Regions from separate parts of the Pseudoalteromonas sp. JC28 genome, predicted to be linked through region 4. Evidence: predicted binding sites of a transcription regulator. Region 4 holds the regulator's gene; each other region holds the start of a gene.
What was found. Region 4 encodes sigma-54, which starts transcription at its own class of promoters, with help from an activator protein. Its sites were predicted from a motif close to GTTGGCACGNNNNTNGNNT; they were not measured.
Positions count from the first base shown of each region.

Region 1: DS891_RS05355 (LiaF domain-containing protein) is a predicted target of sigma-54. The motif match lies at 3,392-3,410, and genes of this name have one in related genera.
Region 2: DS891_RS11205 (P-II family nitrogen regulator) is a predicted target of sigma-54. The motif match lies at 2,653-2,671, and genes of this name have one in related genera.
Region 3: DS891_RS00460 (FimV/HubP family polar landmark protein) is a predicted target of sigma-54. The motif match lies at 6,525-6,543, and genes of this name have one in related genera.

Region 1 is NZ_QOKX01000002.1:9,549-17,122, reverse strand. Features, by position in the region: gene DS891_RS05365 (DJ-1/PfpI family protein) at 1-212, opposite strand, end outside; gene DS891_RS05360 (M3 family metallopeptidase) at 451-2,616, shown strand; gene DS891_RS05355 (LiaF domain-containing protein) at 2,679-3,356, opposite strand; gene DS891_RS05350 (manganese efflux pump MntP family protein) at 3,800-4,363, opposite strand; yybP-ykoY riboswitch at 4,383-4,541, opposite strand; gene DS891_RS05345 (PAS domain-containing sensor histidine kinase) at 4,635-5,936, opposite strand; gene DS891_RS05340 (sigma-54 dependent transcriptional regulator) at 5,923-7,299, opposite strand; gene DS891_RS05335 (efflux RND transporter periplasmic adaptor subunit) at 7,475-7,574, shown strand, end outside.
Region 2 is NZ_QOKX01000004.1:307,039-314,612, reverse strand. Features, by position in the region: gene mrcB (penicillin-binding protein 1B) at 1-868, opposite strand, end outside; gene DS891_RS11210 (ammonium transporter) at 1,030-2,259, opposite strand; gene DS891_RS11205 (P-II family nitrogen regulator) at 2,273-2,611, opposite strand; gene DS891_RS11200 (diguanylate cyclase) at 2,801-4,030, opposite strand; gene DS891_RS11195 (S10 family peptidase) at 4,307-5,818, shown strand; gene DS891_RS11190 (hypothetical protein) at 5,958-6,491, shown strand; gene DS891_RS11185 (5-formyltetrahydrofolate cyclo-ligase) at 6,488-7,117, shown strand; gene rpiA (ribose-5-phosphate isomerase RpiA) at 7,222-7,574, shown strand, end outside.
Region 3 is NZ_QOKX01000001.1:126,308-133,881, forward strand. Features, by position in the region: gene DS891_RS00435 (DUF5916 domain-containing protein) at 1-462, shown strand, start outside; gene fadE (acyl-CoA dehydrogenase FadE) at 746-3,199, opposite strand; gene DS891_RS00445 (DUF6419 family natural product biosynthesis protein) at 3,732-4,052, shown strand; gene DS891_RS00450 (4-phosphoerythronate dehydrogenase) at 4,136-5,260, shown strand; gene DS891_RS00455 (aspartate-semialdehyde dehydrogenase) at 5,298-6,314, shown strand; gene DS891_RS00460 (FimV/HubP family polar landmark protein) at 6,604-7,574, shown strand, end outside.
Region 4 is NZ_QOKX01000007.1:475,315-482,888, forward strand. Features, by position in the region: gene mlaE (lipid asymmetry maintenance ABC transporter permease subunit MlaE) at 1-112, opposite strand, end outside; gene DS891_RS17570 (ATP-binding cassette domain-containing protein) at 115-915, opposite strand; gene DS891_RS17575 (calcium/sodium antiporter) at 1,090-2,049, shown strand; gene DS891_RS17580 (KpsF/GutQ family sugar-phosphate isomerase) at 2,059-3,030, shown strand; gene kdsC (3-deoxy-manno-octulosonate-8-phosphatase KdsC) at 3,030-3,581, shown strand; gene lptC (LPS export ABC transporter periplasmic protein LptC) at 3,578-4,132, shown strand; gene lptA (lipopolysaccharide transport periplasmic protein LptA) at 4,122-4,664, shown strand; gene lptB (LPS export ABC transporter ATP-binding protein) at 4,664-5,389, shown strand; gene DS891_RS17605 (RNA polymerase factor sigma-54) at 5,436-6,935, shown strand; gene hpf (ribosome hibernation promoting factor) at 6,965-7,252, shown strand; gene ptsN (PTS IIA-like nitrogen regulatory protein PtsN) at 7,254-7,574, shown strand, end outside.

The DNA of each region.
Region 1 (7,574 bases), on a different contig from region 4:
ACGATGAGCAAATCAAACTTTGGATGCGAGTAAATACTGTAATGGGGGTTTACACTCATGCCGCCACGCGAGGTAACAGGAACATGACTTGGTGCGACAAGGCTGACGTTAATTGGGGTTTCGACAAATCGCTTTGCGGTATTGAATACCTCAAATGGGCCACAAAAATCTAAACACTCCGCACCGTCATAGATGAAAATACCAACTTCCATTATTTTTCCCTACAGATCAGTTTTTTACTAACTTGGCTGATTTTAGTTAAATTTTCAAGGTAAATTGTAACAACCCATGAAAAAACTCCACTCACTATAGTTTTAGTGTCTTTAAGCTACTATGAGTACTAGCATTTTTGCTCTATCGCAGAGAACCTTGTTTCTCCCGCAAAGCGATTGCACTTTTAGAGACGATCCGTAATATCTATCCCACGATAACAACAAGCGATGAAACAATATGTTCAAACCTTCCATCACATTATTAAGTGCAGCTGTATGTTTAGCCCTTGCGGGTTGTGCGGGCACAGCAGAGCAAAGCCAAGAACCAGTAAAATCACTGCAAAGTAAGCAATATGATAACGTGCTTTTACAGGAGTTTTCAGGTCCTTATCAAGGCGTTCCTCATTTTGACAAAATGAAGCTTGAAGATTTAGAAGCTGCACTTGAAATTGGTATGGCTGATAATTTGAAAGAAATTGAAGCAATAGCCAATAATCCAGCTAAGCCAACTTTTGAGAACACCATTGTTGCACTAGAAAGAGCGGGTGCTCCTTTAGATCGCGTTTTTACCTACTACGGCCTTTGGAGTGCAAATATTTCAAGCCCAGAGTTTAGAGAAATCCAATCGCGAGTTGTGCCTAAGTTTTCAGAGTTCAGCTCTAAAATCACCCAAAACCAAGCGCTTTTTGAACGGGTAAAAGCGGTATACGAAGGCGCTGAATATAAAAAGCTAACGGCAGAAGAGCAGCGTATTACTTGGATGCGTTATAACGGCTTTGCCCGCAATGGAGCGACGCTAAAAGGTGAAGACGCTAAGCGTTACGCGGACATTAATCTTGAGCTATCAAAGCTACATACTAAATTTGCAAACAACGTCCTTGCAGATGAAGAAAACTATGTAGTCTATCTCACTAAAGACCAGTTGTCAGGTTTGCCTGAGTCGTTTGTTGCGTCGGCAGCGGCTGCTGCAAAAGCGCGCGGTAAGGCGGACATGTACGCGATCACCAACTCTCGTTCATCAATGGATCCATTTTTAACCTACTCAACAGAGCGTGAGTTACGCGAGAAAGTATGGAACAACTACTATAACCGTGGCAACAACGGTGGCGAGTACGACAATAAAGCGATTATCTCTGACATCCTAAAGCTTAGACATGAACGCGTTAACTTACTCGGCTACGATAATTACGCGCAGTGGCGTCTTGAAGACCGCATGGCGAAAAAGCCTGAAAACGCGATGGCGCTGATGAAAAAAGTATGGCCTGCTGCAATTGCGCGCGTGAAAGAAGAAGTTGCTGACATGCAAGCGATCGCCGACAAAGAAGGCGCTGATATCACCATCAAACCATGGGATTACCGTTTCTACGCCGAGAAGGTTCGCCAAGCTAAGTATCAATTGGATTCAAACGAAGTTAAAGCTTATTTACAGCTAGACAATCTGCGCGAAGCAATGTTCTATGTTGCAGGCCGTTTGTTTAACTTTGAGTTCACCGAAGTGCCTAAGGGCTCAGTACCTGTGTTCCATCCTGACGTTCGTGTATGGGAAGTAACAGACAAAACCACCGGTGATAATATCGGCCTTTGGTATTTAGACCCGTTCGCACGTAAAGGTAAACGCTCTGGTGCGTGGGCCATATCATATCGTAGCCATACAACATTTGATGGTAAAACAAATGTGCTTAGCTCAAACAACTCCAACTTTGTGAAAGCACCAGAAGGTGAAGCGACCTTAATTTCTTGGTCAGATGCAGAAACCTATTTCCACGAGTTTGGGCACGCGCTGCATGCGCTTTCATCAAACGTGAAGTACCCAAGTTCAAACTCTGGTGTGCGCGACTACACTGAGTTCCAATCTCAGCTATTGGAGCGTTGGTTGGCAACGGACGAAGTGATCAATCGTTACTTAGTTCACTATAAAACAGGCAAACCTATGCCTAAAGCGCTAATCGAGAAAATCAAGAAGTCAGCAACCTTTAACCAAGGTTTCGCGACGACTGAATACCTTGGATCGGCTATCATGGATATGCTTTTCCATACCACAGATCCTGACAAGATTGGCGACCCTGTTGCATTCGAAAAGTCTCAGTTAGGTGCGCTTGGCATGCCGGACGAGGTCGTGATGCGTCATCGTACAACTCACTTTGGTCACGTATTCTCAGGTGAAGGTTATTCAGCGGGTTACTACGGTTACCTGTGGGCTGAGGTATTAACTTCTGATGCAGCAGAAGCGTTTGCTGAAGCGCCAGGTGGCTTCTACGACAAAGACGTTGCACAGCGTTTAGTGGATTACCTATTCTCAGTTCGCAACTCAATGGATCCAGCAGAAGCGTATCGCAAGTTTAGAGGCCGTGACGCTGAAGTTGAGGCGCTGATGCGTGATAGAGGCTTTCCGGTAGAGAAGTAAAAAGTTTACTCTGCTATTTGGATAATAAAAAACCCCTGAGCCAAGGGGTTTTTTATTAAGCTCTAGCTTTTGGATTTCGTGCCGTCACCAAATAGGGATTTAAGGCCGTCGGCAAATTGCTTTATTTGCGCTTTCATAGAGCGCTTTACACTAACTTCAATGCTACCCAAAATCATTCTGCCGTGAATATAAATTTGTGGACGCTGTTTCACCTGCCCTGCAGATGCAAGCGTATTTCTTGTGTTTTCTACTGAACCCATAATATTACGAATATCGGTGACGACATCGACTGTGTCTGGTACAAAGATTTCGTCACTGCCTAAAATGCAATCTATATAAATATGTACTTCAGGGTGACTAAAAATTGCGTTGCTAAAATCTAGTTCCAAGCTGCCAAGGTAGTTTTTTAGGTGGATCTCTTTAGGTACGACCCACTCGCCACTGCGATGGTTGGAACTAAGTATAGAGGTAATGCTTATCGCCTCAGCACCATCTACGCTTGAGGTAAATTTTGGACCCAAACGAGCGGCTTTTTCGCTGTGATATCTTGCATCCGACTTTAGCGGTAAATCAGCACTAAGTGCTGCAATTTGTTCTTGTTCGTTCAGGTCGTATGCTTTATCCAATCGTCTCTCGAATGCATCAGCCGAAAGCTCACCGTGGCTGTAATTTAGAATTAACTGGTCAATCACCTCTTCCCTAACGGATTCGAGAGGCCTATCTTTTAATGGTACAGACATATGGTTGGTTCCGTTCTCTTGATTTATGCTTATAGAAGCAACAACCAAGCCAACATTAAATCATTTATAAAACAAGTGGTTAGTGTTTTTTAATATCAACTTACTCTATTTATTTACTAATATTTAGTTGTACAAAATAGTATTTGGTCAAAATTACCACTATTAGATGGCAGGCAACGCAGTAGCGCAGGTGTAGTTTGATATTGTCAGTCACTTTGCTATGGTAGTAGGTGTTCGCAAAACAACCAAAGGAGATTAGTTATGGCGAAGAAAAGCGATGTCAAAGCGCTTAAAAAAGAGCTGAAAGCGCGTAAAGCAAAGATTGAAAAGCATGAAGCAAAAATCAAAAAGCTGAAAAAAGCGATTAAAAAGGCTTAAAAGCCAAGTAGCCCTAACGTAAAGGGATAAGCAAGTGAGCGGTAAATATACCGCTCTTTTTGCGATTAAATCGAAAGATGGCTATATAGCAACCAAGTTCCCACACAGATTAAGATCACCCCACCAAAGGTTTCAGCTCGACTACCAAGGAACTTTCCAGCCGAATGCCCAATCATCACACCAATTGTTACCATCATGGTGGTGGCAAGGCCAATGAGCGAAGCGGCGAGCCATATATTCACATCAACAAATGCGAGACTGACACCGACAGCCATTGCATCAATACTGGTACCAAACGCTGTGATAATGGTTTTTAACCAAGGTTGCTTTGCGTGCTGTGCTGGCGCATCGTCATTACCCTTAAGGCTCTCATAAATCATATGAGCGCCAAGTCCTAACAGTAAGATAAAGGCAATCCAGTGATCCCAAGCCTCGACATAGCCAGCTGCAGATTGTCCTATTAACCAGCCAATCAGCGGCGTACAGGCTTCAATAACACCAAAAATGAGGCCGATTTTTATGGCTTCGGTAAGCCGAGGTGATTTTAGGCTGGCGCCTTTACCGATTGCCGCGGCAAACGCATCGGTAGACATGGCGTATGCTAACAGTAGCAGGGTGACGAAATTCATTTACATTGCTCCGGTCGGGCGATTTGAGTCCACGACATATCCACACGCCCGACCACAGGCATGGATATATCGATGGTCTCGCCAACCGAGAGGTGTCCGCACCATGGCATTTTGGCCAATTATGTTGATACGAACTCTTCCGAGCATTGGAAGCAGGCTACTCCCCAACGAGTTGTGATAATATCAAGAATTGTTCTAAATAGAAATCTAAGTTTATAGCTAGCTCTACACCATATGGTGAATGAGTTGGCTCCATTTTTAGTTATTTATCTTATAGCAATACACTAAAGCAGCTCCCTTGTCCTACTTCAGAGGTTGCGCTGATCCGCCCTTTGTGGCGATGGATAATTTGTTGGCTGAGTGCAAGTCCAATTCCTGAGCCATGAGGTTTTGTGGTAAAAAATGGTACGAATATTTTATCAAGTGCGCTGGGCTCTATTCCTTCCCCGTTATCAGCAACGTTGATTTCACATTTGCCGTAGCGATTAATCGTTGCTGATACAGTCACTATTTTTTCATGGTTGTTATGTTTCATGGCATCTTTGGCGTTATTTAGTAGATTGAGCAGCACTTGCTCTATCATCTTTCTATCAACATTAATGCTCAGCGCAGCGGGCGTCACGTCAAAGTGTAGAGTGATATTGGCGTCACTAAAGTCGCTTTTTATCAGTGGTGTAATGTCGTCAAATAAAGTCTGTACCGCAAGCGGTTGGAGGTCAAGTTCAGGAATATGCGTGAGCTTTCTGTAGTTATCAATAAAGCCAAGTAAAGACTGGCTTCTAATACCAATCGCTTGCAGGCTTTGTAGGTAGTCTTCAACGAGTTCTTGGTCTGTCACCGCTTCAGCTAACTGATTATTGGTGATATTAACTAGCGTATTTGAGAGTGAATAAATCGGTGCGACGGAGTTTCCTATTTCATGGATAAGCACGCGGATCAGCTTTTGCCAAGACTCAATTTGGGTACTCTCTAGCTGCTCTGAAATCGCGGTGAAAAGCCAAAGTTGGTACTGATTACCTTGATTGGAAAACGTAAAATATTTAAATAGTAAGTCTTTGGCGATGTGGCTACCTACTTTGGCTTGTTCAAGCTCTGGGTGTGCTGCAAGTAATGAGTGTCCAGACTCTGCGCCGCGAATATCCAACAATTGCTTTGCGCTGTTATTACAAATCAAAATGGTGTGGCCATTTTTGATAAGGATCAGACCTGCTTCTATGTGTTGTAGCATGGTTTCGTAAGTAGTGACGAGCTCTGCCTGTTTGGTTTTATCTTGCTGAGCTTTCTGAATAAGCTCGTTACAGGTTGTAAGTGCTTGCTTACTTATTGGGTGCTTATTATCAATTCTAAAGCTGCCATCTTGATACTTGAGCGCAGTAAACACCTCTTCGAATTGTTGTTTCTGTCTTTTCAGTGTGGCAATAGACAGCACTGTGAATAGCACTGCAATCGCAATGGATAACCCACTAAACAAAAAGACGTAGCTGTGGAGAAAGCCCAACACACCAAGTGTGGCGAATACAATGGCTGCGAGTTGAAAAATGGCCATGCGAACGAGGCTATTATTCCACATCATACTTCTCCATTTTACGGTACAGTGACGCGCGGGTGATCCCAAGCGCTTTAGCCGCATGGCTGATATTACCCTTAAAGTCTCGGACCGCCCGCTCTATGGTGTGCTGCTCTATTTTTGCGAGGTTATAGGTGTCAATAAAGCCCGCACTCTCCTCAGAGCTTGCCCCTGGACTGGCGAGCTGAAACTGCAATTGGGTTGAGTCAGATAAAATAACTGCGCGTTCAACCAAGTGTTGTAATTCTCGGATGTTACCGGGCCATTGATACTTGACTAAATCAGCCATCATTTTGTCGCTGACCGTTTTGCACTGTAGCTTGTACTTTTTGCTGTATAGATCAGCATAAAACTCAATAAGTAGTGGAATATCTTGGGGTCTATCTCGTAGTGCTGGAAGTGTGATCTCTACGGTATTAATGCGGTATAACAAGTCCTGACGAAAACTGCCTTCGCGCACCATGTCATACAAATTCATATTGGTTGCGGTGATAAGGCGCAGATCAACCTCTATTTGTTTGCTGCCTCCCACTGGTGTAACCACTCGATTTTGGATCGCAGTAAGTAACTTTCCCTGTAACTCGAGCGGAATATTGGCTATTTCATCTAAAAATAAAGTACCGGATTCCGCAAGCTCAAAGCGACCTGGCTTATTGGCTTTCGCATCTGTAAATGCGCCTTTCATATGGCCGAACAATTCACTTTCGAACAAAGAGCTGGCTATCGTGCCCATATCGACAGACATGAAGGTATTGTCTTTTCGTAAAGACTGTTTATGTAGCTCTCTGGCAACGACTTCTTTACCTGTGCCGCTTTCGCCTAAGATTAAGACATTGGCATCGGTTTTGGCGGCCTTTTCTATGGTTTGAAAAACTTGCTCCATTGCTGGACTCGAGGCAATTAAATGCTCGAATGGTTTGTTTTGCGCAGCCATTGAGATTTGTGCGATTTGCGTGAGCTTCTTGGACTTTTGCCGTTGTGCGCTCAACTCGATGCAATTGGCAACCGTTGCGAGTAGCTTTTCATTTTGCCAAGGCTTGAGGACAAAATCGTTGGCACCAAGTTTGATGGCATCCACTGCCATCGTTAGGTCGCCATAGGCGGTGAAGAGTACAACCACGGCATCTTCATCCAAGGCTTTTATTTGTTTTAGCCAGTAGAATCCTTCGGCGCCGGAGGTTGATTCTCGAGTAAAGTTCATGTCGAGCAATATCAGTGCAAAGTCCTGTGCCGACATTGTTTTAGCGATATCGTGGGGATTCTCTAGCGTCACGACTTTTTTGTAATATTGTTTGAGCAACATTCTCGTGGCGACGAGAATTTCGCTGTTGTCGTCGACAACTAAAATTGCCTTATCGCTGATAGTCATTACATTTCCTTTTCTCATCAAACTGTACGATATCGTACACTAGGTGTTTAATTTTTTTACACTCTTTTGTTCCATTATTCCATAGGATTATTTTATGTCTTTGATTTTTATTTGTTTTTTAGTTTGGCATGCAACTTGAGTTATTAGGCTAACCTAAACTCAAGAGAGTGACAAAATGGACAGAAAAATAACACCTAACAAAAGATTTCAGCTGTGGTGGCTGGCGCTACCTGTCATCATGGTAGCGTATTTTGCATTTGATAGTGCAGCGAGTA
Region 2 (7,574 bases), on a different contig from region 4:
CGTTTAAATAGGCTTCAAGGATTTCATCTTTGCTATAACGGAAATCTAAAATCAATGCGATGAATGCTTCATTCACCTTGCGGATTAAGGTGCGATCTCTGGTGAGATAAAAGTTCTTTGCGAGCTGTTGCGTAAGCGTACTGCCACCTTGCACAGTTCGCCCCGCTTTGATGTTGGCATACAGCGCACGCAAAATAGACAGCGCAGAAACACCATGATGTTCGTAAAAGTCTCGATCTTCTACCACCAGCAGTGTTTCTTTTAAAATATTAGGGAATTTATCGAACGGAACAAACTCTCGGTCTTGGCGCGATTCATTGCCGATCCGAGCAATCTGCACCGGCTCTAAGCGAGCGCCGGCTAAGCGCCGACCTTGATTATCAACAATATTGGTAAGCTTTTTACCAGCAAAATTAAGCGTAAAAATACGCGCCACTTCTGGGCCATCGTAGAATTCGAACGCGCGACGATGGATGGTGATTGTGCGACCTTGAACGATATATTGACCGGTACGGCTGATACGATTTACACGAGAATAGTTAAGCCGCTTCAGCTCCCACAGCACTTCATCCTCATTAAGGAATTGATCGGGGAAAAACTGCATCGATCTGGCATAAACCTGAACGGGAAGTTCCCACTTATTGCCCTCAAACTGCCGGCTTATTTTGGCGTCTAAGTAGATGATATAGATTGCAACAAGGAATATCGCCGCAATAGTCCCTTTCCAAAAGAAAGACCACAACGTGCTCAGTACACGGCTTTTAACTCTTTGCATCTTAGAACCGTTTTGCTGGGTATTGTTTTTACGCGAAGTGTTCGCTTTGACGTTTGATTTGTTGGCAGGTTTTCGTTTCTTTTTATCCGTCATGACCCAAGTAAAACTAAAAAATGAATCGCAAGATGGTAGGGTAACCTAAATTAACAACTGCTGAAAGTAGAATAATATATATAAAGAAAAGTGAGCCCTGTTGGACTCACTTTGTTTAGACAACGAGAACTTTACAATATTGACTGAGAGCCAAATTGGTATTATTGTCCGCGAACTGTCACGAACTCGGGATAGGCATCTACGCCGCAATCATGTTGATCCATACCGCTTAGTTCTTCTTCTTCGCCAACGCGGATCCCCATGCTCGCTTTCAATACACTCCAGACAATATAAGAAGCAATGAAAACAAAACCTAAAATAGTGATAAGTCCCACAGCCTGACCTTGGAAAGTAGCGTCTGAGTTTGAAAATGGCACCATCATCACACCTAGCGCACCACATATACCGTGAACAGAGATAGCACCGACAGGATCATCAATTTTTGCCTTATCTAGTGCAACGATACTAAACACCACCAATGCACCGCCTATGGCACCGAGAATAAGCGCTAATACAGGTGTTGGAGAGGCAGGCTCAGCGGTAATAGTCACCAGACCTGCTAGCGCACCATTAAGTACCATAGTTAAATCCGCCTTGCCCCACATTAATTTACACACCAACAGTGCAGCAACCGCACCTGCCGCCGCCGCCGCATTGGTATTTAGCATGATTTGGCTGACCGCGATGGCATTTTCTTTGTCGGCAAGGAACAGTTGAGAGCCACCGTTAAAGCCAAACCATCCCATCCACAAAATAAAGGTGCCTAGTGTAGCCAGTGGCATGTTGGAACCAGGAATTGGGTAAATCTCACCATTTTTGCCATATTTTCCTTTGCGCGCACCAAGTAACAGAACACCCGCTAGTGCCGCAGCAGCACCGGCACCATGCACAATGGCTGAACCGGCAAAGTCAACAAAGCCAAGCTCAGATAAGAAACCACCGCCCCACGTCCAATAGCCTTCTAACGGGTAGATAAAACCAGTTAACACCACACAAAATGCTAAAAACGCCCACAATTTCATACGCTCGGCAACAGCGCCAGAGACAATTGACATAGCTGTTGCAACAAATACCACTTGGAAGAAAAAGTCGGATTGCAGTGCATGGTCGGCATCATCAGCTGCACTGCCAATAAGCGCACCGAGACTTGGTAAAACCCCACCTTCGGCATTATCGACATACATGATGTTGTAACCAATAAGCAGATACATAGTACAAGCAATGGCGTACAGTGCGACGTTCTTGGTAAGGATTTCAGTGGTATTTTTTGAGCGTACTAATCCCGCTTCAAGCATAGCGAATCCGGCAGCCATCCACATAACTAAGACACCAGAGATCAAAAAGTAAAAGGTATTTAATGAAAATTTTAGTTCTATTATTGTATTTTCCATTGTTCGGCTCCCCTTAAATGGCTTCTTCATCAAGTTCGCCGGTACGGATCCGAACAACTTGGTCTAAGTCGTAAACAAAGATTTTTCCGTCACCAATTTTTCCAGTGAACGCAGCCTTTGTAACCGTTTCCACAACGCGCTCGGCGTTTTCGCTTAATGTCGCAATTTCTATTTTTATTTTTGGAATGAAATCGACTTGATATTCTGCACCGCGATACAGTTCGGTATGACCGCGCTGACGTCCAAACCCTTTAACGTCAACAACCGTCATACCTTCAATCCCTAGATCGGCTAACGCTTCACGTACCTCATCAAGCTTAAATGGTTTTATTATTGCACTTATCATTTTCATGCTGAGTCCCCTTAGGACAGTTGATCCTGTTGTATGCAGTAATCCAACCTTTATGCCAAATTTTTTATTCCTTAATTAACAATGAATTAAAGTGAGAGGTGGAATTTCACGCATAAAAAATGCACCATCTAGGTGCATTGATATTAAGTCTGAACTGAATTGGTGCATAAACACCCAAATAACGAAAAGCTAATGCGCGATAACGCAATTTCGTTGTTTGTCCTTCGCTTTGTAGAGCGCCTTATCTGCCTTGCGCATTACTTCGCTTAAACTCTTTGATTGGCAAGCCGCGAGGCCAATACTGATGGTGCAATAATGCTTACCCTCAGGAATTTTGAATGCTTGCTGTGCAAGGCGCTCTCTAAAGTCTTCTAGCATGTGCTTTGCCATCTTCATATCTGAGCTTGGAATAAGCAAAGCAAACTCTTCCCCACCGATACGTGCGACAATGTAGTGACCAAATGCACTACGCAGTAAATCAGCAACTTGTTTAAGTACATCATCACCGCTTTCATGGCCATATTGATCATTAATAGACTTAAAGTGATCGAGGTCTAACAATGCCAATATATGCTGGCTCGGTTTGTTCTTGATTAAACGCTCTGCTTGCTGACAAAAATAGCGGCGGTTATAAAGCCCCGTTAAATAGTCTCGATGCGCATATTCTTTGATTTCTGCGATCAAATTGAGCTGTTCCATCGTCTGCATGATACGACAATGAAACTCTTCACTCATAAAAGGTTTTGCCAAAAAGTCATTGGCGCCGTATTTGATAAACTTTGCTGACAAACCATGACTTCCTGCGCCAGACAGACCAATAATCGCCAACTCATCTCGTCCGCGACTATTACGAACGGACTTTACCAACTCAAAGCCATCCATCGTCGGCATCGCAAAGTCCGTCAGTAGTAGCTTAATTTCATGGTCAGATAGCAACATCTCCAATGCCTGTTCGCCATCTTGCGCCTCAAGCACTGTAAATAATTGCTTTTCAAGCATCTGCTTCATTACCGCGCGACTGATCACAGAATCATCAGCGATCAGCGCCTTGCAGCCTTGGTTTCTCAACAGTCTAGATGCTAACTTGACCGCATATAGGTATGAATCGCGGTTATCTTTAATCACATAATCCACCACACCCATTTCAAGCATTTGCTGGCGGCTATATTCATCTATTTTTGAGGTCAACACCACGGTGGGTATTTTGTGGCTAAGCGTGAGCTGCACGACCTCTGCGTCCATCGCATCGGGCAGCGTTAAATCTACCAGCGCCAATGTATATTGGTGCTGTGCTAAGAAGTCCTTACTTTCCTTGAGGGACCAAGCAAAATCGATTTCGACATCTAGATGCTGAGCAGCAAGGTGTCGCAATACCTGTTGTACGACTTTACTGTCTTCAACAATTAAAATTCTTTGCATGGATTGAGATCTCTTAAGTACAACGAGAAGCGCAGTGAAACAAGAATTTAACGAGGCTAAATACTTTATTACTACATAATTAAGTATTAAATATACGCGAATCTTGCACTAAAAAAAACCAAATCGGCTCAAATTCGTTACTTTTCGATAAACGAGGTTACAACAGCCTATTTTTCAAACCTGCCGTTTTTTTTGTTGAGTTTGTCTCAACGGCTTTGAATTTCAGATGAAATACTTCTTTAATGCAGACATACCTAATGCAATATCGAGGAAGCAATGAAAAAACTACTACCACTATTGCTCGTGAGTTGTGCCCTACTCTCAGCACCAAGCATAGCTGAAGAGCACAACCGCGCAATTGAGATAGATCATAAAATAACAACTGAGCATAGAGCCGAAATAAAAGGTGAACGTATTAACTACACCGCGACAACAGGCACGCAGCCGGTGTGGAATGAAAACGGCGACGCAGTTGCAACGTTGCATTACACCTACTACAAGCGCACAAAAATCAAAGATATGAGCAAACGTCCGCTGCTGATCTCATTTAACGGTGGTCCGGGCTCTGCTTCCGTGTGGATGCACATTGCCTATACAGGCCCAAGAGTATTAAAAATTGATGACGAAGGATATCCACTGCAACCTTACGGCTTGAAAGACAACCCATATTCAGTGCTAGATGTTGCCGATATTGTTTATGTAAACCCAGTCAACACAGGTTATTCTCGCGTACTCAAAAATGCTGAAGGTAAATATCCGAGTAAAGCCGAACAAACAAAGATGTTTTTTGGCGTCAACGCGGACGTGAAGTACTTAGCCGAATGGCTCAATACATTTATTCATCGCAATGAGCGTATGCTTTCTCCTAAGTACCTGATTGGTGAGAGCTACGGCACGACTCGAGTGTCAGGTCTTGCGCACGCGATGCAAAACAATCAGTGGCTTTATCTCAATGGCGTGGTGTTGGTATCTCCTACAGAAATCGGCATTAAACGAGAAGGTCCGGTTGAAGTGGCAAACCGTTTACCGTATTACGCTGCCGCCGCTTGGTACCACAAAGCGCTGTCTTCTGAATTGCAAAATAAAGATTTACTCGAAGTACTTGCAGAGGTTGAACAATATACGGTTGATCAGTATCTTCCCGCACTCGCCAAAGGCGCATTTATCAGTGCCCAAGAAAAGCAAAGTGTGACACAGGCCGTTGCTAAATATAGTGGCTTAAGCGAGCGCTTTGTAGCTCAAAACAACCTAGATATTCCTACTGCGGCATTTTGGAAAGAGCTATTGCGTGAGCGTGGCTATACCCTAGGTCGGTTGGACTCACGCTATCTTGGTATCGATAAAAGAGACGCTGGTTCTCGCCCTGATTATTGGCCTGAGCTGACCTCTTGGTTGCACTCATTTACGCCAGCGATTAATCATTACTTCGCTACAGAACTCAACTATAAAACCGATGTAAAATATAATATGTTTGGTTCAGTTCACCCTTGGGATAGTAGCGATAATAATGTCGGTGAACAATTACGATTAGCGATGGCACAAAACCCTTACCTAAACGTGATGATCCAGTCTGGCTACTACGATGGCGCAACGAATTACTTTGATGCCAAGTACAATATGTGGCAACTCGATCCGAGCGGAAAAATGCGTGATCGCTTAAGCTTTAAAGGTTACCGCTCCGGGCACATGATGTACCTGCGTCATGAAGATTTACAAAAATCGAACGAAGATCTCCGCGACTTTATCTTAAAAACAACACCCAAAGCAGATCAGTCAGCGCTTTACTAAATTCCCAACCCATTGTGGCCGCGCAAGCGGTCACTTATCTTAATGCTCACCGGGTTGTAAAAATTTCCTTTTATCCTTCTACAGTTACCTATAATCTAGATATACTCAATACTATCTCTCTACAACTTAGGCACGCACCATGAACGAGCAGTTTAAAGTCGTCTTCGTTGGCATGGCCGACGGTAAGGATCAACAAAGCGCCGCTATCGCGATGGCAGACAGGTTGAAAACCTCACCCTCAAAGATCCAGCAATTTTACGCTGGCAAAAACTTGTTTGCTCCTGCAGATAAAGCCAAAGCGCTAAAACAGGTAAAATTACTTGCAAGCGCGGGGATCAACGCCAAGCTACAAAGCCAAACAGTCGCTACCCCAACCAACGCAGATCAAGAGCGCGTATTTGAAGCGCTGGATTACATCACAAGTAGTCTAATACGCATCGAAGAGCGATTAGAGGAACTTGAGCAACGCGTAGCACCAACTCCCCATACTAAAATAGAAGATACAACAGACGAAGAGTGGGAGACGAAGGAGCTATTTGATGAGCTGGACTTTGAGCCTAGCCCTCCAGCTAAATCTAAGACTTGGCTATATTATCTGCTCGCTGTATTAATTATTTTGTTTATTCTGCTTGGTGTAAGTTTGTTTTTCCCTGAGTGGCTCGCGTTAGAATGAATAAAACTAATAACAACACAAATAAATCTCAAGTTACTCGTGCTGATTTGAGAAAAATGATTAGAAACGCAAGAAACTCGCTATCAGCAGAGCAACAGAATACAGCCGCGGCACATCTCAACATTAATTTTTTTCAACAAATAAACCTCCCAAAAAATGCCAATATAGGGGTCTATATTCAAAACGATGGCGAACTAGATACATCCCTTTTAATTCAATCATTTTGGGATAAAAATCACCAGGTTTTCTTACCCGTAATCCATCCCTTCAACCCTGCAAATTTACTCTTCCAGAAGTATGAAAAAAACTCACCCATGAAGGCAAATCGCTATGCTATCTTGGAACCTAAGTTAGATTGTTCAGCTGTGGCACCGCTTGCATCATTGGATTTACTTTTGATGCCTCTGGTTGCTTTTGATGAGCAAGGTAATCGCCTCGGTATGGGCGGTGGGTACTACGATAGAACATTGGCGTTACATTACGCTGAGCAGCGAGCTAAACCAGCACTTGTTGGCCTTGCTCATGATTGCCAGCAAGTTCCGAGCTTACCAACAGCAGCTTGGGATGTACCGCTCCCAACTATCCTCACTCCGACCAAACTGTACACTTGGCCAAAAAATAATTGAGCAGGCAAATAGTTAAGCGCATTTTGAGGCACTTTTGACCATGACGCTGACACTTTGATTGAGTTATACTCCATACAACTTCAATGACAACTAAGTGTAGCGTTATGACTCAAGATGAAATGAAAAAAGCCGCGGCATGGGCAGCTTTGAACTATGTAGAAGAAAACACCATTGTTGGGGTTGGTACAGGCTCAACGGTAAACCACTTTATTGATGCGCTTGGCAGTATCAAGGATCAAATCAAAGGGGCAGTATCAAGCTCTGAAGCTTCAACAGAGAAGCTAAAAGCACTTGGTATTGAAGTTTTCGAGCTAAACGATGTGTCAGAGCTTGCGGTATATGTTGATGGCGCAGATGAAATCAACAGCACCAATGAAATGATAAAAGGCGGTGGCGCAGCACTGACGCGCGAGAAAATCGTTGCAGCCGTTGCCAAGAAATTTGTTTGTATCGTTGA
Region 3 (7,574 bases), on a different contig from region 4:
CACTACAACTGGAACCTTAAGTTGAGTAATTTCTTTAGAAGCGGTGATGGCTGGCTGATGGCGAACGGGCAAAACCGCTTGAGTGAATACGACAGAGATGAGTTTTCCAATAAGTTGGAATTTAACGGTCGGATCACCGACAACCTTGAACTCAGTGGTTCGCTACAGTGGACGATACTTGAAGCACAAAGTAAGACGATTTATCAAATTACCAACGGAGAGCTTCACGAAATTCATGGTGACACCAGTTTTGACGACAGGCGCTTAGCAAGCCAGATAAAACTGCGTTATCGCATGGGTGCATATTCAGATATTTTTTTAGTGTATCAACGCGGAGGTGCAAACTTTTCGACACTTGAAAAGTCGCAAGTCGGGCGCAGAGACTGGTTTGGTAGTGTCGCTGATTTATGGCAGCAACCAGTGCAAGACTTAGTGACGTTTAAAGTGCGATATTTATTTTAAAACACTAGAGCTGTGTTCCCCCGGCTCTAATACCAATTTTCTTAATTAAGTGGTCTATTTTGAGGCGAGAAAATCTTGTCGATAACCAGGCAAAAATTTTGTTATTTAGTTGTTCTAAATAAGAAATTTTTAACGCTGTTAGCGTCAGATTTATTCCTTCAAATTGAGCAAGTATTAAGTCAAATTGGTATAATCTGCCAAGAAAAAAGGTCAGAAAATTCTGACCTTTATATCCACGCTAATTGCTATGGTAGTATGGATCACACTACCTAAACAAAAATAGTTATGCTGCGTCTGCTTTACTTGATTCCTTCGTTCTTGCTTTACCGGCAAGTAACTCTTCAGGGTCAAAGTCATCAACGTTGATAACGGCAAGACGTTTTGCTTCAACGGCAGTCAATTTAGCTGCTTCGTCTTCGCTCAGTACACCTGCTTCAAGCCCCATTGCTGCTACTTTATCAAGTTGCATAAACGGTAACTTTTTACCAGTACCACGGCATACCTTTTCAAATAACGGCTCTACGGCAAGAATGTCTTTTAGCGTTTGCTCTTGCTTACCAAGCAAGCACAGAGGCTCATCTTTTAAGTAGATGTGTGTTGCAAGGCGGTCACGCGTTTCGCTAGGTACTTGAAGTAGCTGAGCAAGTTTGTGCTCCATTTTGTCGGTTGGTTTACGAACCGGACGACCAAATGGGAACAGTACCACTTTCAACAAACCACGTAATGCAGCAGAAGGCATGTTGTTGATTAAGTCAGCAAGGGCACGTTGACAAAGGTACAGGTGCTCCTGACAAGACCATTGCACAAAAGGTAAGTCTTCTTTACGACGACCTTCATCGTTATAGCGCTTAAGCGTTGCAGAAACCAGATAAAGGTAGCTTAATAAGTCGCCCAAACGTGCAGAAATACGCTCTTTACGCTTCAGTGAACCACCAAATACAGCCATACAAATATCAGACATTAATGCCAATGATGCACTGTAACGAGCAGCATTACGATAATAAACAGCGGTTTCATCGTTAAATGGTACTTTGGTGAAACGTGCACCGGTTAGCGCTAACCACTTAGTTCTTACCAAGTTCGACATAGTGAAACCGATGTGACCCATCAAGGATTTATCGAAGCTATCAAGCGCTTCTTGTTTATCTTTGATAGAACAAGCTTCAAGTTCAGCCAGTACAAAAGGATGGCAGCGAATAGCGCCTTGACCGTAGATGATCATGTTACGGGTTAGGATGTTTGCACCTTCTACCGTAATTGCAATTGGTGCACCTTGGTAACCACGGCCAACGTAGTTGTTTGGACCTAGACAAATCCCTTTACCACCATGAATATCCATGGCATGGATGGTTGAAGCACGCATTTGTTCGGTTAAGTGGTACTTCAAAATGGCAGAAACAACCGAAGGTTTTTCACCTAAATCTACCGCGCCAGTTGACATAGTCACCGCAGCATCAGAGCTATACGCATAGCCACCCAGTTTCGCTAGTGCCTCTTCAATCCCTTCCATCTTACCGATAGGCAGTTTGAACTGGCGACGAATGCGGCTGTATGCGCCACTTGCAACTGCAAGGGATTTAATACCACCGGCAGAGTTTGAAGGTAGCGTAATAACACGACCAACCGACAAACACTCAACCAGCATGCGCCAGCCTTGTCCTGCCATTTTTGCGCCACCGATAATGAAATCGAGTGGTACAAACACGTTTTCGCCTTGGGTAGGGCCATTTTGGAATGGCACATTCAGTGGGAAATGACGTCGGCCAATTTTTACGCCTGGCGTGTTTGTAGGAATAAGCGCACAAGTAATACCTAACTCTTCTTTATCACCTAATAGACCGTCCGGGTCGCGCATCTTAAACGCCAGACCAAGTACAGTCGCAACAGGTGCTAAAGTAATATAGCGTTTGTTCCACGTTAGGCTAATACCTAATACTTCTTCACCTTCCCATTCGCCTTTACATACCACACCAAAGTCAGGGATAGATGAAGCATCAGAGCCCGCTTCTGGTGACGTTAATGCAAAACAAGGGATTTCATCACCCACTGCTAGACGAGGTAAGTAGTGTTCCTTTTGCTCGTCAGTACCGTAGTGCTGAAGTAGTTCGCCTGGGCCTAACGAGTTAGGTACGCCCACGATAGACGAAAGTAAAGTTGATTTACTGGTAAGCTTTTGTAGTACACAAGATTGCGCGTAAGCTGAAAACTCAAGACCGCCGTATTGCTTTTTGATGATCATCGCAAAGAACTTGTTGTCTTTTAAGTATTGCCACACGTCTTTCGGTAAGTCAGTCAGTTCGTGCGTTGCTTCCCAATCGTTAAGCATGGCACACACTTCTTCCACCGGACCATCCAAAAACGCTTGCTCTTCAACGCTCAAGCGTGGCTTAGGAAACTGATGAAGTTTATCCCAGTTTGGGTTACCACAAAATAGATCGGCTTCCCACCAAGTTGTACCTGCATCAATCGCTGACTTTTCGGTTTCTGACATTGTCGGCGTAACTTTTTTGAACGCTTTAAATGCTGGAGCCACGATGTACTGCTGACGCAGGTTCGTTACTGAAAGCGGAATAACAATCGCTAAGAAAATTAACCAAGAGATAATGCCAAATGCACCAGCAAAGGTGCCAACTAGCATTGTAACTGCTGCAATACCTAGAGCGGTATTCCAGCTTGCGCGATGATAGCTTGCTGCGCTGAGCAAGGCTAACAACGCGAGAACAAATATAAGTGTCATGTTGTTCTTCCTTATAAGAGGTCTGACCACCCAGTTAGACTAGCTGGTTAACGCTGATATTTCAAGCGTCTTCATACCCTCTATGCGAATTAGTTGATGCCTTGTTGTGACATATTATTTACGTTTTGTACTGAATCTGAGTGTTAAATGAGTCATGCTTCTCATGTCAGTAATTTAAAAGTTATTGATTACACCCCAGCTATAACCTGAGAGAATTTTCAACGCTATTAATTACTGATCGATATTTAAGTGTAATGAACGTAGTGCAATATGACGAAAATGCACATGAAATTTCTTTCAGAGAAGTTCGTTATCTGTGCATTATAATTGCCAAAACTTCATGTCGGATTTGCATTGAAATACACGCTAATGTTTCTACAATTGGGTTAAGCATAGCCACGAAATGGTGCTTTTAAGAATTGCTAAGGAGTAGCAAATGCAGTCCATTTTCTTGGTAGCTATGTGAGTTAGGATTTATCGCTACGACCTAGTGTAGCGGTTGATATTGCTGTCCATGTTAAGGAGAAACAAGATGCAGCAGAGTATTTTTTATCTAGTCACTATTTTGGCCTTTGCCGCGATGTTGTCGGCCTTTCACCTCTTTCCTGAAGCGGTAATTTTTAATGTTTTTAGCAGTTTGTTTGCCGCATTACTTGGCTACCGAGCTTATACCCGTTGGGCTTTATTATTGTGTTGTATTAACGTGTTGGCCATGACGTTTTGTCCTTTGCTTGATTCAGGTGGCTGGTTAAGTCTCAAGGGGGCGGTTGTTTTTGTATGCTGTGTGATGTTTTTTGCAATAGCGTTTGGTTGCAATAAAGCGGTGACACAAAATAAAAGGTTTTATTATTAGTCGCCTAGCTTGCCATGTTAAACTCGACTCAGGCGATGTGTTATCGCCTGAGTACTCGAGACAATAGGTGACAGGAAACCCGCATGCGAATATTAGCCGATCAAAATATGCCCTTAGTTGAGTCATTCTTCTGCGAAATTGGTGAGGTAACACGGTTTGATGGCCGTAACCTTCAACCTGACGAGCTAAAAAACGTCGATATTCTGTTGACTCGCTCAGTCACTAAGGTCAATGAGGCCCTGTTAGCACAAGCAGATAATCTGAAGTTTGTTGGGACTGCGACAATAGGGATTGATCATATTGATACCTCATTGTTGGCCAGCGCCAATATCTCGTTCAGCAGCGCACCAGGCTGTAATGCGATAGCTGTTGCCGAGTACGTGATAAGCGCTCTACTTGCATACGCACAAGAAACTTCCACGCCACTTCAAGATAAAACGATTGCCATCATTGGTGTTGGTAATATTGGCGCGTGTTTGGCATCAAAGCTTAAAGGGCTTGGTCTTACGATATTATTGTGTGACCCCGTAAGGCAGCAAGCGGGGACATTGGATTCACATGTAGCCTTAGATGAAGCCTTAGCGCGCGCGGATATCGTGACATTTCACGTTCCATTAGTTAAGCAAGGCCCGCATAAAACGGTTCATCTACTTGATGCACCGCGGATAGCGGCATTAAAGCCGGGTACGGTGATAATCAACGCAAGCCGTGGAGATGTTATCGATAATCAAGCGCTTTTGCGCGCTTTAGAGGGTGGGCAAGCGCTCGAGCTGATCTTAGACGTTTGGGAAAATGAGCCGAATATTTTGCAGCCATTATTGCAATATACTCGCTTTGCATCTGTACATATTGCTGGCCACACGCTAGAAGGCAAGGCACGAGGCACGCAAATGTTATACGAAGCCGTATGCCGAGAATTCGATTTACCAGCCAGCAAAACGATTAGTGATTTTCTTCCTAAGCCAAGTGTCACTGGCTGCCAATTGCAAAGCACAGCCAACGAGCAGGATATTATCAATTTAGCGCATCTTGTTTATGACATTCGTCGTGATGATGGCATCATGAGAAAACAGCTAAGCACATTGGGCTTTGATACCTTGCGTAAAGCATATCCCGTGCGTCGAGAATTTAGTACAATTGCAGTCAATAATGACTCACCAATCAGTGAAAAGCTTTACCAACTTGGCTTTTCTGAGCACAAGAGTTAAGTGCTGTGGTTGGTATATTAGAGAATGAGGAAAAATAATGTCGCAAAAATATAATGTTGCGGTACTTGGCGCAACAGGTCTTGTTGGCAAGCAAATTATCGAATTACTAGCAGAACGAAAGTTTCCTGTAGACACATTATACCCACTCGCGAGTAGCCGAAGCGCGGGTGAAGAGATTGACTTTATGGGTGAAAAAATCGAAGTTCTGGATGTTGAAGAGTTTGATTTTTCTAATGCCCATATCGGTTTGTTTTCAGCGGGTGGTTCCGTGTCGGAGAAATATGCACCAATCGCCGCTGACGCTGGCTGCATTGTGATAGATAACACCTCACATTTTAGATACGACTTTGATATTCCATTAGTAGTTCCTGAGGTGAATAAAGACAGTCTTGCCGATTTTAGAAATCGTAATATCATTGCTAACCCAAACTGCTCTACAATCCAAATGCTAGTGGCACTTAAACCAATTTATGATGCCTATGGCATTGACAGAATTAATGTCTCAACTTATCAAGCGGTATCTGGTGCAGGTAAAGAAGCGGTAGATGAGTTGGCTAAGCAAACTGCAAACTTAATGAATGCAAGACCGATGGAAAACGAAGTGTTTAGCAAACAAATCGCTTTTAATGTCATTCCTCAAATTGATGCGTTCCAAGAAAATGGTTACACCAAAGAAGAAATGAAGATGGTGTGGGAAACGCAAAAAATCTTGGGCGACTCAAGTGTTTTGGTTAACCCGACTGCGGTTCGCGTTCCTGTGTTTTTTGGTCATGCTGAAGCCATTCATCTTGAAACGCGCATGCCTTATGATCTTGAACATGTTAAGCAGTTACTTGCTGATGCGCCGGGTGTTGAACTAATTGAAGACGAAAACGACTACCCAACACCGGTAAGTGATGCAAGTGGTAACGATACCGTTTATGTGGGTCGTGTAAGGCAAGATATTTCACATCCACTAGGCTTAAACTTATGGGTGGTATCAGACAACACCAGAAAAGGTGCAGCAACAAATAGCATTCAAATAGCAGAAGCCCTTATAGAAAGCTATCTATAGGTACCCTTTGATATCGCAAAGTAAGCAAAGTTTTGCTTACTTCTCTGCACTATGACGGCAAACTTCTGCCAAGAAGTTTGCCGTTAAGTCAAATACTTGACTATTCTTCACCTATATCAGCTATTCCAAAATCAGTAAAAAGCATTATAACCATGTTAACTTTCAATACGTTGCAATGGATATTCCAACATATCTGGTTTATAGTTTGCATTTGGAATAGAGCTTGCTTCAAAGCCATAATAATAAAACGTCGTTTAACGGGTGTTAAACATTTGAGTAAAGGATCGGCATGCGCGGTTTAGCCTTATTTAGTATCTTTGTATTCGCACTGATTGCCACACCAGTATATACCCAAGAGGGGGTAGTGCTAAAAGGCCCTAAAGGGGTTGATTATGGGGCTCAAGGTCGGTCAATAGGGCCTATCAGACCCACGGATACATTGTGGCGTATAGCACAAAAAGTGCGACCAGATGACTCGGTCACCATTTATCAGGTGATGAAGGCGCTTTATGATAAAAATCCTAATTCATTTCTAGATAAAAACCTCAACCATATGCAGGATGGGGCGTATTTACGTATTCCTACCATCAATGAAATTCGTAGTGTTAACCCTGAGTTGGCAAAGCAAAAGTCGGATCAAGATGACAAACTTTGGGAAATGAAGCGTAAGGGATTATTGAACCCAAATGCAATAAACGAAGCTGAAAAAAAGGTTACACAAGCTCGCAAAGTCGATGTTGAAGAAGCAAAAAAAGACCTGACTAATCAACTGCGCTCTTTAAAGATGGAACAGGACATGAGGCTGATGGACTTACAAAAAGAGTTCAAGTCCTCGGTGCGTAATGTTGAAGAAATCCTATCCGAAAACAATAAGTTAAAGCAACAGCTCGGCGCTATTTCTACCGAGCTTCAAACGGTTCGTACTCAGCTTGGAAAAGACAGCGAAATCCAACAACAGCTAAAGGCTGTTATCGACTTGCAAAATGAAATGATTGATCAGCAAGCCGCTCAAGCAAAAGCGCAAGAAAGTAGCGAGTTAAGCGCATTTTTTAGCTCGCCAGCTGGCATTGCATTACTTGCTACATTGCCAGCACTACTGGCAATTGCTGGATTCGTTATGTTCCTACGCCGGAGAAAGCAATCTCAGACGTCAACAGATGATGACGATTTTCTTCCGCAAACACCATCCGTGGCTGCAGGCGCTGTGGCGGGAGCTGCAACCGCTGCGACTGCATTTGACCCTGAGCCAGACCCACTTGA
Region 4 (7,574 bases):
TTCGGAAATTAGGTAAGCTACATAGCGCCCCAAAAAGCATTGTTGTGGCACGGCCAAGTGCGGCAAAACGGCTGAGGGTTTTGTGGCCTAGTTTTTGTAAAAAGTCGACCATACTCACTCTCCTTGCAACAGCGCTTGCTGATAATCTGGCGCTTTAAAGTGGAATGGCACAGGACCATCCGCAAGGCCTTGTAAGAACTGCTGCACTAATGGCGATTCGTGTTCAAGCATCTGTTCAGGGGTTCCCGTACCAATCACACCTTGTTCAGCAATAATAACGACGTGGTCAGCAATGCTCAGTACTTCGGTGACATCATGGGTAACTATCAGCGACGATAATCCCAACACTTCATTAAGCGACTTAATCAAGCGAACTAGAACACCCATGGAGATTGGGTCCTGACCTGCAAACGGTTCATCGTACATAATTAATTCAGGATCAAGTGCGATAGAACGCGCTAAAGCCGCACGTCTTGCCATACCGCCAGAGAGCTCTGCCGGCATTAAATCTTTTGCACCACGAAGACCAACCGCTTGAAGCTTCATTAGCACCACTAAACGGATTAGTTCTTCAGATAACTCGGTATGCTCGCGTAGAGGAAATGCCACATTGTCAAACACGCTCATATCGGTAAACAAAGCACCGCTTTGAAATAACATACTCATGCGCGTTCGAGCTTGATACAAAGCTGCTCGTGACATGTTAGGGATACTGTTTCCAGCAAAAAGAATATCACCGCTATCAGGCTTAAGCTGACCACCGATTAAACGCAGCATGGTGGTTTTACCAATGCCGCTCGGCCCCATTATTGCGGTAATTTTGCCTTTTGGTACGGAAAAGCTCATGTTTTTGTAGATGATCCTTTCACCCCGAGAGAAGGTTACATCCTTGATTTCTACAATTGACTGCGACAAGTCGCTCTCCAGATCCAGACTATATTCATCCAAGTATGATACTTTTTTTTCAAACAAGATGGAAAATCGTTTTGGTAAAATTTTGTAAGCAGTGAAATGTAACGGTTTGCTTATACTTTCCAGAGCGCTTTTGGTAGTATCTATCGAAATTTTAATCCTATTGGCTAGAGGTTCATGGTTTTATCGTTTGTTATTCTCATTCTTGGCTTTATTGCACTGGTTTGGAGTGCTGACCGCTTTGTTTTTGGTGCGGCCGCTCTTGCACGAAACTTTGGTGTACCAACATTAATTGTTGGTTTAACTATCGTGGCCATGGGTTCTTCAGCACCAGAAATGATGGTTGCTGCGCAAGCCGCTCTTGCAGATAAAACAGACACCGCCGTGGGCAATGCCATAGGTTCTAACATCGCCAATATCTTACTCGTTTTGGGTCTCACCGCGTTATTAAGGCCACTCTCCGTTGGCTCTGGTATTTTGCGCCGCGAAATGCCGCTGTTAGTCGTCGTTTCATTGGCAGCTTGGTATATCGTTAGTGATAACCACTTTAGTTTCGTAGAAGGTGTTTTGTTATTAGTCGGTTTCGCCGCTTTTCTTCTTGCACTTATCATTATCACCAAGCGTGGTGGTGGAGATAATGATGACCCATTTGTCAGTGAAGCCTGTGAAGAAGTGCCAAATAATATTCCAACTCAAAAAGCTGTTTTCTGGTTAATCGTGGGTATGATTTTACTACCTATTAGCGCAGACTATCTCGTTGGCGCTGCGGTTGATATCGCCAAATATTTTGGCATGAGTGACCTGCTAATAGGATTAACCATTATCGCCGTTGGTACTAGTTTACCCGAGCTTGCTGCTTGTGTTGCTGGCGTACTAAAGAAGGAGGACGATCTAGCGCTTGGCAATATTATTGGTTCGAACATCTTTAATATATTGGCCGTGCTATCCATTGCTGGGATCATTAACCCATCCGTCCTCGACGCCAATATTGCGTCACGTGATATATTTATTATGCTTGGCGCGACACTGCTGCTTATCCTAATGAGCCTCAGCTTAACAGGTCAGCGCCGCATCAACCGCTTGGAAGGTGGCATACTTGTCGCAAGCTTCGTCGGTTATATTTACTACATCATTTAAGGAAGCCTTGTGACAACGAACCCATTTATTGATTCTGCAAATCAAGTTTTTGCTACCGAACTTGCAGCAATAGAAGAAGTGCAACAGTTTGTTGATCAGCAATTTGTAAAAGCCTGTGAAATTATGTTTGGCTGTCAAGGTCGCATCATCGTGATTGGCATGGGTAAGTCCGGCCACATCGGTAACAAAATCGCAGCGACACTCGCAAGTACTGGCAGCCCCGCATTTTTTGTTCATCCAGGTGAAGCAAGTCACGGCGACTTAGGTATGATCACCAAAGATGATGTGGTACTGATGATCTCCAACTCAGGGGAAACCCAAGAGGTGATCTCAATCCTACCTGTAATTAAGCGCTTAGGGGCCCCCGTTATTTCCATGACAGGCAACCCAAGCTCTACAATGGCTCGTAATGCGACGGTTCACCTTTGTGTTAAAGTATCAAAAGAAGCCTGCCCACTAGGACTTGCACCCACGGCCAGCACCACAGCTACGCTAGTGATGGGTGATGCGCTCGCGGTTGCGCTACTTGAAGCCAGAGGCTTTACGGCTGATGATTTTGCACTTTCCCACCCTGGTGGTAGTTTGGGAAGACGTCTACTGCTAACCGTTGCTGATGTCATGCATCAAGGGGATGCAATCCCTATGGTCAATAGTCACTGCACAGTCAAAGAAGCTTTATTTGAAATGTCCGCAAAAAGTTTAGGTATGACGGCAATCGTAGATGAAAGCTCGCAATTACAAGGGATTTTTACCGATGGCGACTTGCGCCGTATTATCGAACAAAAGGTCGATATTCACACCACCCCAATCACGCAAGTGATGACGGCTAAAAGTACGACGGCACGCGCCGATATGCTCGCAGCTGAGGTACTCAATATTATGGAAACCAAACGGATTAACGGCTTGATTGTGGTGAACGAAAACAACATTCCAGTTGGCGCCTTGAATACGCAAGATTTACTTAGAGCGGGGGTGCTGTAATGCAATTTGAAGATTTATATCAGACGATTTCAACTGAAGCTTGGGAAAAAGCAAAACAAATCAAATTATTAATTTGCGATATTGATGGCGTATTCTCAGATGGCCGTATATACCTTGGTAACAATGGTGAAGAACTGAAAGCATTTAATACCAAAGACGGGTTTGGTATTAAGGCCTTGATTGATAGTGGTATCGAAGTCGCCGTTATCACAGGTAGACATTCACAAATAGTTCAGCAACGCATGACTAGTTTAAATGTAACTTATATTTACCAAGGTCAAGAAAACAAGTTAGTGGCATATGATGAACTGAAGACTAAGCTCAACCTTAATGATGACGAAATTGCATATATTGGTGATGATGGCCCAGATCTACCCGTAATGGAACGAGTTGGTTTTGCCGTTGCCGTCAATGATGCACATCCTCTTGTTAAACATATCGCCCATTACACGACCTTGATGCCAGGTGGCTTTGGTGCCGTGAGAGAACTAACTGATCTTCTAATGCTCAGCCAAAATCACTTATTGACTTCCAAAGGATCAAGTACATGACCGTATTGCGTGTCATCTTACTCATTGTTTTCGCTTCTTTAATGGTATGGATGTGGTCGCCCATGTTTAATCCATCAGAGGCGGATCCAGCAAAAGAAGATGAACCGTTAGCTAAACCCGATTATGTTGCAACCACGCTTCAGCAAACGACCTATAGTGAAAATGGCTTATTAAACTATCAGGTAACTGCTGATAAGATGGAGTTGTATCAAGATCTTGGCTTTAGTCACTTTGAAAAGCCCATTTTCACCTTATATAACGGTGAACAGAATTGGCAAATAAGCGCATTAGAAGCAACCCTATACGAAAACAACACCTTGATATTAGAGGGCAATGTGTTGGCAAAGAATTTAACGCCTAACGCCATGATCACGGATATCAATGCCGATAATGTAAGAGTTGAAATTAAGCAAAAATTGATGAAGTCGGAACACCCTGTCGTTATCAACGGTCCTAGTCTTAGGATCACAGGTAAAGGACTGCATGCGGATCTACAAAAGCAAGTGATCGAACTCATCAACCACACAAAGACAATTTATTATGACCAGTAAAATCATTAACAAACTAGTTTTCATCGGCTTGCTTGCAAGTTCTACTCTAGCAATTGCTGCAGAACAAAATGAAGTCATTATTGATGCTGGCCGTCAGCAAGCTCAACTGCAAAGCAACATCGGTATTTTTGAACAGAATGTTGTTATTATTCATGGCAACAGAAAGATAAATGCCGATCGCCTAGAGGTCCACCGTCGCGCGGAACTTGGCATTAACAAGCAACTGCTTGTGGCAACTGGCAGCCCTGCCACTTTTAGCGAACGTCAACCCGATGGCAACTTGCTAGAAGCCAAAGCAAATGAAATCCGTTACGACGTAGCGAAGGGAACCCTAGTGATTTCTGGTGATGCTGAAATCAATCAAACTGGGCAAAAAATCAATGCTCAAGTCATCACCTATGACATTGAAAAGCAATTGATCAGCGCTGAGCGCTCAGACCAAGAAGACTCTCGAGTAAGAACCATCCTTGTTCCTGTTGATGACAAAAAAGACGCTAAAGAGAAAAAAGCGCAGGAAGAAGGTAACAATTAATGAGCGAGCTCAAAGCAACTGGTCTAGCAAAGAGTTATAAGGGTCGTCAGGTCGTCAAAAATGTTGGTTTAAGTGTTCAGGCTGGCAGTATTGTAGGCTTATTAGGACCAAATGGTGCAGGTAAAACCACTACGTTCTACATGATTGTAGGGTTAGTACCAAGCGACAAAGGCTATATTCAGATTGATGACGAAGATATCACTTTGTTACCGATGCACAGCCGCGCACGACTTGGTATTGGCTATCTACCGCAAGAGTCTTCAATCTTTAGAAAACTCACGGTCTATCAAAATTTGATGGCGATTTTAGAAACTCGAAAAGACTTATCTAAAGTTGAAAGAGAAGCTGAACTAAACGAGTTACTGGATGAGTTTAATATTCAACACATTCGCGACTCACAGGGCATGGCATTGTCGGGAGGCGAAAGAAGACGAGTCGAAATTGCTCGCGCTTTAGCCGCAAACCCTAAGTTTATCCTGTTAGATGAACCTTTTGCTGGTGTTGATCCTATTTCGGTGTTAGATATAAAGACAATCATAGAGCACCTAAAAAACCGTGGTATCGGTGTGCTTATCACCGATCATAACGTTAGAGAAACACTGGACGTATGTGAAAAAGCCTACATCGTTTCACATGGTGAGTTAATCGCTGCAGGCACGCCAGAACATGTTTTGGCAGATCAAACCGTAAGAGATGTCTACCTAGGCGAACAATTCAAGCTATAGTTAAGACGTAGTATTAATAACTGTTAAAAAGGATTGTTAGAGATACATGAGGCAATCATTACAGCTGCGCATGGGGCAGCAACTTACAATGACTCCGCAACTGCAACAAGCCATTCGCTTGCTGCAGCTTAGTACATTGGATCTGCAACAAGAAATACAAGAAGCATTAGACAGCAATCCATTGTTGGAAGTGGAAGAAGGTGATAATACTGACGGCGAAAACGCTGACCAACACAGCCAAGAAAAGAGCCGTGCTGACGACAATCAAGATTCAGCCGATGAAACGCAGGTTAGTGACTATGAGATAGACTCAGATACCGCCATGAGCAAAGACACTGTGAGCGATGACCTTGCCATGGATGTCACTTGGGACGAGTATATGAGTGCAGCGCCTGCTGCAAGCTCAGGTCCACTTCCCGATGACGATAATGTTTATCAAGGGGAAACCTCTGAATCTCTCCACGATTATCTCATGTGGCAACTCGAACTGACACCATTTAGTCCAACAGATAGAGCTATTGCGATTGCGATTATTGAAGCGGTCGACCTGTCAGGCATTCTAACACTGTCTTGCGAAGACATTTTAGAAAGCATTAATGACGAGAATAGCGAAGAGCCTATTGAGCTAGATGAAGTCGAAGCCGTACTCAAACGCATTCAGCTTTTTGACCCTGTCGGTATCGCAGCGCGTAGTTTACAAGAATGCTTATGCATTCAGCTAAACCAATTCGCCCCAGATACCCCATGGATTGCCGAAACAAAAATGATCCTGACAGAGCATATCGACTTGCTTGCCAGCCGTGACTATCGAACTTTGGCTAAGAAAACGCGCCTTAAAGAAGCCGATCTCAAAGAGGTCATGACGTTAATACATAGCCTTAACCCAAAGCCTGCGGCAAGCATTATTCATGAAGAGCCTGAATATGTGATCCCTGACGTATCGGTGAAAAAAGTAAAAGGTCGTTGGGTCGTAGAGCTAAATCCTGATGCTATGCCTAAAATAAGAGTAAATGACCATTACGCTGCGATGTCTAGAACGGCGAAATCCAGTACGGATAGTCAGTTTATTCGCTCACATTTACAAGAAGCAAAGTGGTTTATTAAAAGCTTAGAAAGCCGAAATGATACTTTATTAAAAGTTACCAATTGCATTGTGCAACAACAACAGGCATTCTTTGAACATGGCCCCGAAGCAATGCGCCCTATGGTGCTAAATGATGTTGCTGAAATGGTTGAGATGCATGAGTCCACAATTTCCCGTGTGACAACACAAAAATACATGCATACACCTCGGGGAATATTTGAGCTGAAGTATTTCTTCTCTAGCCATGTAAGTACGGAAAATGGAGGTGAGTGCTCTTCTACAGCAATTAGAGCACTTATCAAAAAGCTGATAGCTGCAGAGAATACCGCGAAGCCATTGAGTGACAGCAAAATTGCAGATATCTTAGCTGAGCAAGGAATTAAGGTAGCGAGACGTACGATTGCAAAATATCGTGAATCCCTAGCCATTCCACCGTCAAATCAGCGTAAAAGCTTGATATAAGACGTAAAACCCAAGAAGGAAAAATGCTTATGCAACTAAATCTAACTGGTCGCCATGTAGAAATTACTGACTCATTAAGAGACTATGTCACCAACAAGTTTGCGAAGCTAGAAAGGCACTTTGATCATATCAATAATGTGCATGTGATCCTTGATGTCGAGAAACTAGTACAAAAAGCAGAAGCAACATTACACGTAAACGGCGGCGAGCTATTTGCATCAACAGAGCATCAAGATATGTATGCCGCAATTGATGGCCTTATCGACAAGCTAGATCGTCAAGTTATTAAACACAAAGAGAAGCTCACTCGACACTAAGATGAAATTAAGTGAATTAGTGAACAAGGACTGCAGTAAAGCTGCGGTCCTTTTTAATAGCAAAAAACGTATTTTAGAATACATCAGCGAACTGGCTCATAGCCAAATTCCAAATACCAGTCAGCATGCTATCTTGGACGCCTTAATGGCGCGAGAGAAATTAGGCAGCACAGGGATCGGTAAAGGCATTGCCATTCCCCATGGTCGACTTGAAGGTTTGGATAAAATCCTTGCAATGGTGCTTGTCAGCGAGCAAGGGATCCAGTTTGAAGCCATAGATAAGCAGCCTGTCGATATTTTTGTCGCGTTCATCGTACCTGAA